3 regions of the Streptomyces sp. NPDC096048 genome follow, and region 1 is predicted to be linked to each of the others. Evidence: predicted binding sites of a transcription regulator. Region 1 holds the regulator's gene; each other region holds the start of a gene.
What was found. Region 1 encodes HrcA, which represses chaperone genes, less so after heat shock. Its sites were predicted from a motif close to TTNGCACTCNGNNNNNCNGAGTGCNAA; they were not measured.
Positions count from the first base shown of each region.

Region 2: a site for HrcA is predicted at 773-799, ahead of groES (co-chaperone GroES). Genes of this name have one in related genera too.
Region 3: a site for HrcA is predicted at 1,458-1,484, ahead of groL (chaperonin GroEL). Genes of this name have one in related genera too.

Region 1 covers NZ_JBIWGG010000002.1:178,177-180,444, reverse strand. The annotation lists gene ACIQ6R_RS05340 (MBL fold metallo-hydrolase) at 1-183, opposite strand, end outside; gene hrcA (heat-inducible transcriptional repressor HrcA) at 365-1,381, shown strand; gene dnaJ (molecular chaperone DnaJ) at 1,382-2,268, shown strand, end outside.
Region 2 covers NZ_JBIWGG010000001.1:287,393-289,660, forward strand. The annotation lists gene ACIQ6R_RS01515 (polysaccharide deacetylase family protein) at 1-672, shown strand, start outside; gene groES (co-chaperone GroES) at 946-1,254, shown strand; gene groL (chaperonin GroEL) at 1,373-2,268, shown strand, end outside.
Region 3 covers NZ_JBIWGG010000006.1:433,338-435,605, forward strand. The annotation lists gene groL (chaperonin GroEL) at 1-1,296, opposite strand, end outside; gene ACIQ6R_RS19230 (cold-shock protein) at 1,589-1,792, opposite strand; gene ACIQ6R_RS19235 (MoaD/ThiS family protein) at 2,231-2,268, opposite strand, start outside.

The sequences.
Region 1 (2,268 bases):
GGCGAGCCTCTGCGCCTCCGCGCGCAACCGGGCGCCCTCACCGAGGCTCGACCCCGCGTCCACCATCAGGGCCGCGCCGGCGCCGACGACCAGCCCCGCGGTGCAGTCCCACACCGGCAGCCGGCGCCGTCCCACCCCGGCCGCCACGCGCTCCCATCCCAGGTCTTCCCAAGTCACCGTCACGACGACGACGCTAGCGCCGCGACGTCCCCGTTCACGGCGGCGTGGCCCCGGCCTTGCCGGGGGCGTACCCCACGGCCGTACACTGGGCCGGGGAAGTCTGGCACTCGCACGCCGTGAGTGCCAGGACAGGCAGTGAGACAGGCAAGACGCCGGGCGGACGACATCCTGGAGGTGCGCGCGAATGCTCAGTGAACGCAGGCTTCAGGTGCTGCGCGCCATCGTCCAGGACTACGTCGGCACCGAGGAGCCGGTGGGCTCCAAGGCGCTCACCGAGCGGCACAATCTCGGCGTCTCCCCGGCCACCGTGCGCAATGACATGGCGGCCCTGGAGGACGAGGGGTTCATCGCGCAGCCGCACACCAGCGCCGGGCGCATCCCGACCGACAAGGGCTACCGGCTCTTCGTCGACAAGCTGGCCGGCGTCAAGCCGATGACCCCGCCCGAGCGGCGTGCCATCCAGAGTTTCCTGGAGGGCGCCGTCGACCTCGACGACGTGGTGGCCCGCACGGTGCGGCTGCTCGCGCAGCTGACCCGGCAGGTCGCCGTCGTGCAGTATCCGTCGCTGACCCGCTCGACCGTGCGGCACGTGGAGTTGCTCGCGCTGGCGCCCGCGCGCCTGATGCTCGTGCTGATCACGGACACCGGCCGGGTCGAGCAGCGGATGGTCGACTGCCCGGCGCCGTTCGGCGAGGCGTCCCTCGCCGACCTGCGCGCGCGGCTGAACAGCCGGGTCGCCGGGCGCCGTTTCTCGGACGTGCCGAGCCTGGTGGAGGAGCTGCCGGAGGCCTTCGAGGCCGAGGACCGCGGTACGGTCTCGACGGTGCTCTCCACCCTCCTGGAGACGCTGGTCGAGGAGAACGAGGAGCGGTTGATGATCGGCGGCACCGCCAATCTCACCCGCTTCGGGCACGACTTCCCTCTGGTGATCCGACCCGTCCTCGAGGCGCTGGAGGAGCAGGTCGTGCTCCTCAAGCTGCTCGGCGAGGCGAAGGATCCGGGCGTGACCGTCCGTATCGGTCATGAGAACGCCCACGAAGGACTCAACTCCACGTCCGTCGTGTCGGTGGGCTACGGTTCGGGCGGCGAGGCGGTTGCCAAGCTCGGCGTGGTCGGACCGACCCGCATGGACTACCCGGGAACGATGGGAGCGGTACGCGCAGTGGCACGGTACGTCGGACAGATCCTGGCGGAGTCGTAGGTGGCCACGGACTACTACGCCGTACTCGGCGTACGCCGCGACGCGTCCCAGGACGAGATCAAGAAGGCGTTCCGGAGGCTCGCCCGCGAGCTGCACCCGGACGTCAACCCCGATCCGAAGACCCAGGAGCGGTTCAAGGAGATCAACGCCGCCTACGAGGTGTTGTCGGACCCGCAGAAGAAGCAGGTCTACGACCTCGGCGGCGACCCCCTCTCGCAGGCCGCCGGCGGTGGCGCGGGCGGCTTCGGCGCGGGTGGCTTCGGGAACTTCTCGGACATCATGGACGCGTTCTTCGGTACGGCGTCGCAGCGCGGGCCGCGCTCGCGCACCCGCCGGGGCCAGGACGCGATGATCCGCATCGAGGTCGAGCTGGACGAGGCGGCCTTCGGCACGACCAAGGACATCCAGGTCGACACCGCGGTCGTCTGCAACACCTGCAACGGCGAGGGCGCGGCGCCCGGCACGTCGGCCCAGACGTGTGACATGTGCCGCGGTCGCGGTGAGGTCTCGCAGGTCACCCGGTCCTTCCTGGGCCAGGTCATGACCTCGCGGCCCTGCCCGCAGTGCCAGGGCTTCGGCACCGTGGTCCCGACCCCGTGCCCCGAGTGCGCGGGCGACGGCCGGGTCCGCTCCCGGCGCACCCTGACCGTGAAGATCCCGGCCGGCGTCGACAACGGCACCCGGATCCAGCTCGCGGGCGAGGGCGAGGTCGGCCCCGGCGGCGGCCCCGCCGGCGACCTGTACGTCGAGATCCACGAGCTGCCCCACTCGACCTTCCAGCGGCGCGGCGACGACCTGCACTGCACGGTCACCATCCCGATGACGGCGGCGGCCCTCGGCACGAAGGTGCCCCTGGAGACGCTCGACGGCATGGAGGAGGTCGACAT
Region 2 (2,268 bases), on a different contig from region 1:
CTGCTCACCGGCTGCGCCCAGTTCGCCGGCCCCGCGCAGCAGCCGGCGGCCGGAGAGCCCGCCCAGGGCAGCGACCGCGGGCAGAACCTGCCGCCCGTCGTGGACCACGTCCGCACCACGGACCGGGTCGTCTTCCTCACCTTCGACGACAGCGCCGAGCGGGACCCGGGCTTCGCCGGCCTGGTCCGCGAGCGGCGGCTCCCCGTCACCCTGTTCCTCACCGACACCGTCGCCGGACCCGCCTACGGCCACTTCGCCCGGCTCCGCTCGGTCGGCGCGAGCCTGCAGAACCACACTCTCGACCACCGCTCCCTGCGCGGTCTGCCCTACGCGGGCCAGCGCGCCGAGATCTGCGGCCAGCAGACCAAGCTCAGGTCCCGCTTCGGCGTCCGCCCCCACCTCTTCCGCCCGCCCTACGGCACGTACGACACCACGACCCTGCGCGCCGCAGCCGACTGCGGTATCGCGGCGGTCGTCCTGTGGCGGGCGGCCCTGAACGCCGACGGCGACCTGACCTACACCCGCGGCGAGCACCGTCTCCACCCCGGCGACGTCGTGTCCGTCGCCCCGGACCACCCGACGGGCCCGGGCCTGAGCGCCCGCACGGAACGTTTGCTGGCGGAGATCGAGGAGCAGGGGCTGAGGGTGGGGCGCCTGGGGGACTACCTCTGAGAGTGGGGCGCCCGGGGGACTACCTCTGACTTCCTGGCGCCCGGGGCGGCCTGCCCCGGGCCCCCGCTTTCGCCGAAATATCCCCGACGCGCCGTCGGCATTGGCACTCCGCTTGACCGAGTGCTAATCGCGGTCATAGTCTCGGACCTGGCACTCCCCACTGGAGAGTGCCAACTACGCGACGGGCAGGTCCGGCACCCGCGACGACGGATCCACCTGGTCGCCACCTCAGACAGTTAACCCCGTGAGATCTCCGAAGGGGGAGGTCGGATCGTGACGACCACCAGCTCCAAGGTTGCCATCAAGCCGCTCGAGGACCGCATTGTGGTCCAGCCGCTCGACGCCGAGCAGACCACGGCTTCGGGCCTGGTCATTCCGGACACCGCCAAGGAGAAGCCCCAGGAGGGCGTCGTCCTGGCCGTGGGCCCGGGCCGCTTCGAGGACGGCAACCGTCTTCCGCTCGACGTCAGCGTCGGCGACGTCGTGCTCTACAGCAAGTACGGCGGCACCGAGGTGAAGTACAACGGCGAGGAGTACCTCGTCCTCTCGGCCCGCGACGTGCTCGCGATCGTCGAGAAGTAGTTCACCGAAGCACCTTGCTTTCCAGCTGCGCCCCTGGCTCCCGCGTCCATAAAAAGCCGGGCGTCGGGGGCGCAGTGCCGTATAACCCCAAAATTTCCGGAAGAGGGCTCACGCTCCCATGGCGAAGATCCTGAAGTTCGACGAGGACGCCCGTCGCGCCCTCGAGCGCGGCGTCAACAAGCTCGCCGACACCGTGAAGGTGACGATCGGCCCCAAGGGCCGCAACGTCGTCATCGACAAGAAGTTCGGCGCCCCGACCATCACCAACGACGGTGTCACGATCGCCCGCGAGGTCGAGATCGAGGACCCGTACGAGAACCTCGGCGCCCAGCTGGTGAAGGAGGTGGCGACCAAGACCAACGACATCGCGGGTGACGGTACGACCACCGCCACCGTGCTGGCCCAGGCGCTGGTCCGCGAGGGCCTGCGCAACGTGGCCGCCGGTGCCTCCCCGGCGCTGCTGAAGAAGGGCATCGACGCGGCCGTCGCCGCCGTGTCCGAGGACCTCCTCGCCACCGCCCGCCCGATCGACGAGAAGTCCGACATCGCCGCCGTGGCCGCGCTGTCCGCCCAGGACCAGCAGGTCGGCGAGCTGATCGCCGAGGCGATGGACAAGGTCGGCAAGGACGGTGTCATCACCGTCGAGGAGTCCAACACCTTCGGTCTGGAGCTGGACTTCACCGAGGGCATGGCCTTCGACAAGGGCTACCTGTCGCCGTACTTCGTGACGGACCAGGAGCGCATGGAGGCCGTCCTCGAGGACCCGTACATCCTCATCAACCAGGGCAAGATCTCCTCCATCGCGGACCTGCTGCCGCTGCTGGAGAAGGTCATCCAGGCGGGCGCCTCGAAGCCGCTGCTGATCATCGCCGAGGACCTGGAGGGCGAGGCGCTCTCCACCCTCGTCGTCAACAAGATCCGCGGCACCTTCAACGCGGTGGCCGTCAAGGCCCCCGGCTTCGGCGACCGCCGCAAGGCGATGCTGCAGGACATGGCGGTCCTCACCGGCGCCAC
Region 3 (2,268 bases), on a different contig from region 1:
GTCACCCGACAGCTCCAGCTTCTCGAAGACCTGGGAGGCCTGGAGCAGGGCCACGCCACCACCGGCGACGATGCCCTCCTCGACGGCCGCCTTCGCGTTGCGAACGGCGTCCTCGATGCGGTGCTTGCGCTCCTTGAGCTCGACCTCGGTGGCGGCACCGGCCTTGATGACGGCCACGCCGCCGGCCAGCTTCGCCAGGCGCTCCTGGAGCTTCTCGCGGTCGTAGTCCGAGTCGCTGTTCTCGATCTCGGCGCGGATCTGGTTGACCCGGCCCTGGACCTGGTCGGCCGAGCCGGCGCCGTCCACGATCGTGGTCTCGTCCTTGGTGATGACGACCTTGCGCGCGCTGCCCAGGAGGTCGAGCGTGGCGTTCTCCAGCTTGAGGCCGACCTCCTCGGAGATGACCTCACCACCCGTGAGGATGCCGATGTCCTGGAGCATCGCCTTGCGGCGGTCGCCGAAGCCCGGGGCCTTGACGGCGACGGACTTGAAGGTGCCGCGGATCTTGTTGACGACCAGGGTCGACAGGGCCTCGCCCTCGACGTCCTCGGCGATGATCAGCAGCGGCTTGCCCGACTGCATGACCTTCTCCAGGAGCGGCAGCAGGTCCTTGACGTTGCCGATCTTGGAGTTGGCGATCAGGATGTACGGGTCGTCGAGCGACGCCTCCATACGCTCCATGTCGGTGGCGAAGTACGCCGAGATGTAGCCCTTGTCGAAGCGCATACCCTCGGTGAGCTCCAGCTCCAGACCGAAGGTCTGGGACTCCTCGACGGTGATGACGCCTTCCTTGCCGACCTTGTCCATGGCCTCGGCGATGAGCTCGCCGATCTGGGTGTCGGCGGCGGAGATGGAGGCCGTGGAGGCGATCTGCTCCTTGGTCTCGACGTCCTTCGCCTGCTCCAGCAGGGCGGCGGAGACGGCCTCGACGGCCTTCTCGATACCGCGCTTCAGGGCCATCGGGTTGGCACCGGCGGCGACGTTGCGCAGGCCTTCCTTGACCAGGGCCTGGGCGAGAACGGTCGCGGTGGTCGTACCGTCACCGGCGACGTCGTCCGTCTTCTTGGCGACTTCCTTGACCAGCTCGGCGCCGATCTTCTCGTACGGGTCCTCGAGCTCGATCTCCTTGGCGATGGAGACACCATCGTTGGTGATCGTGGGGGCGCCCCACTTCTTCTCGAGGACGACGTTGCGGCCCTTGGGGCCGAGCGTCACCTTGACGGCGTCCGCGAGCTGGTTCATGCCGCGCTCGAGGCCGCGCCGCGCCTCCTCGTCGAACGCGATGATCTTGGCCATGTGAAGTGGTCCCTCCAGGACTGGGGGTGATTCCTTCGGACCGCGCCCGCGCCCGCGACGGACGGCTCGCCGGCCTGGCGGTTCCTTCCCCACCCGGCCTGCGGGCCTCACCGACCCGGTCCTTCGTTGTCACTCTCACCTTCAGAGTGCTAACGCAATGATTAGCACTCGCCCCTGCCGAGTGCAAGCGCCTCTCGGGGATCGGCACGGGTTCCGGGCAGACCGAAGGGCCCGCACCCCATGGGGTGCGGGCCCTTCGGAGAAGACCGCTGACTTGCCGTGGTCGCGCGTCTCAGGCGCTGAGGCGAACCATGTCGGCCTGCGGGCCCTTCTGACCCTGCGAGATCTCGAACTCGACCCGCTGGCCTTCTTCGAGGGTGCGGTAGCCGTCCATCTGAATCGCGCTGTAGTGGACGAAAACATCCGCACCACCGTCGACCGCGATGAAGCCGTACCCCTTCTCCGCGTTGAACCACTTGACGGTGCCCTGAGCCATGCCTAACTCCCCTATTACTGGCCCTTGCACAGATCCGCACTTCGCGGACCCGGGTCAGACCTCACCCCCCACGACTGGGGGCGTGCGCCGGAACGCGTCGACCGCGGCTGAATGTATCTGCCCAACTGCCGTCTGCAACAGGTCAATCGGACGAGAAATCTGGACGAACCCGGTCCGGAATGTGGCGCGAATTCGCCTGAATTCGGGTCAAGTCGGGGCACACAAAGGGCACAAAAGCCGCGAAACACACCCACACTTTGGCTACATCTCGTCGGGCGGGCGGCAGGAATTCAGGGTTTCCGATCTTTCGATCGGGAGCGCGTTCCCCAACTCTACCGCGCTCAATCACATGGAATTGCCCCCTCCGCTTCTCTTACGGAGGGGGCAATTCGATGAACTGAGCGTTACCGTGATTACCAGAGGTAATCGAGGGCCGGGTCAGCCGCCGGCGACCGCCGGGATGATGGAGACGCCGA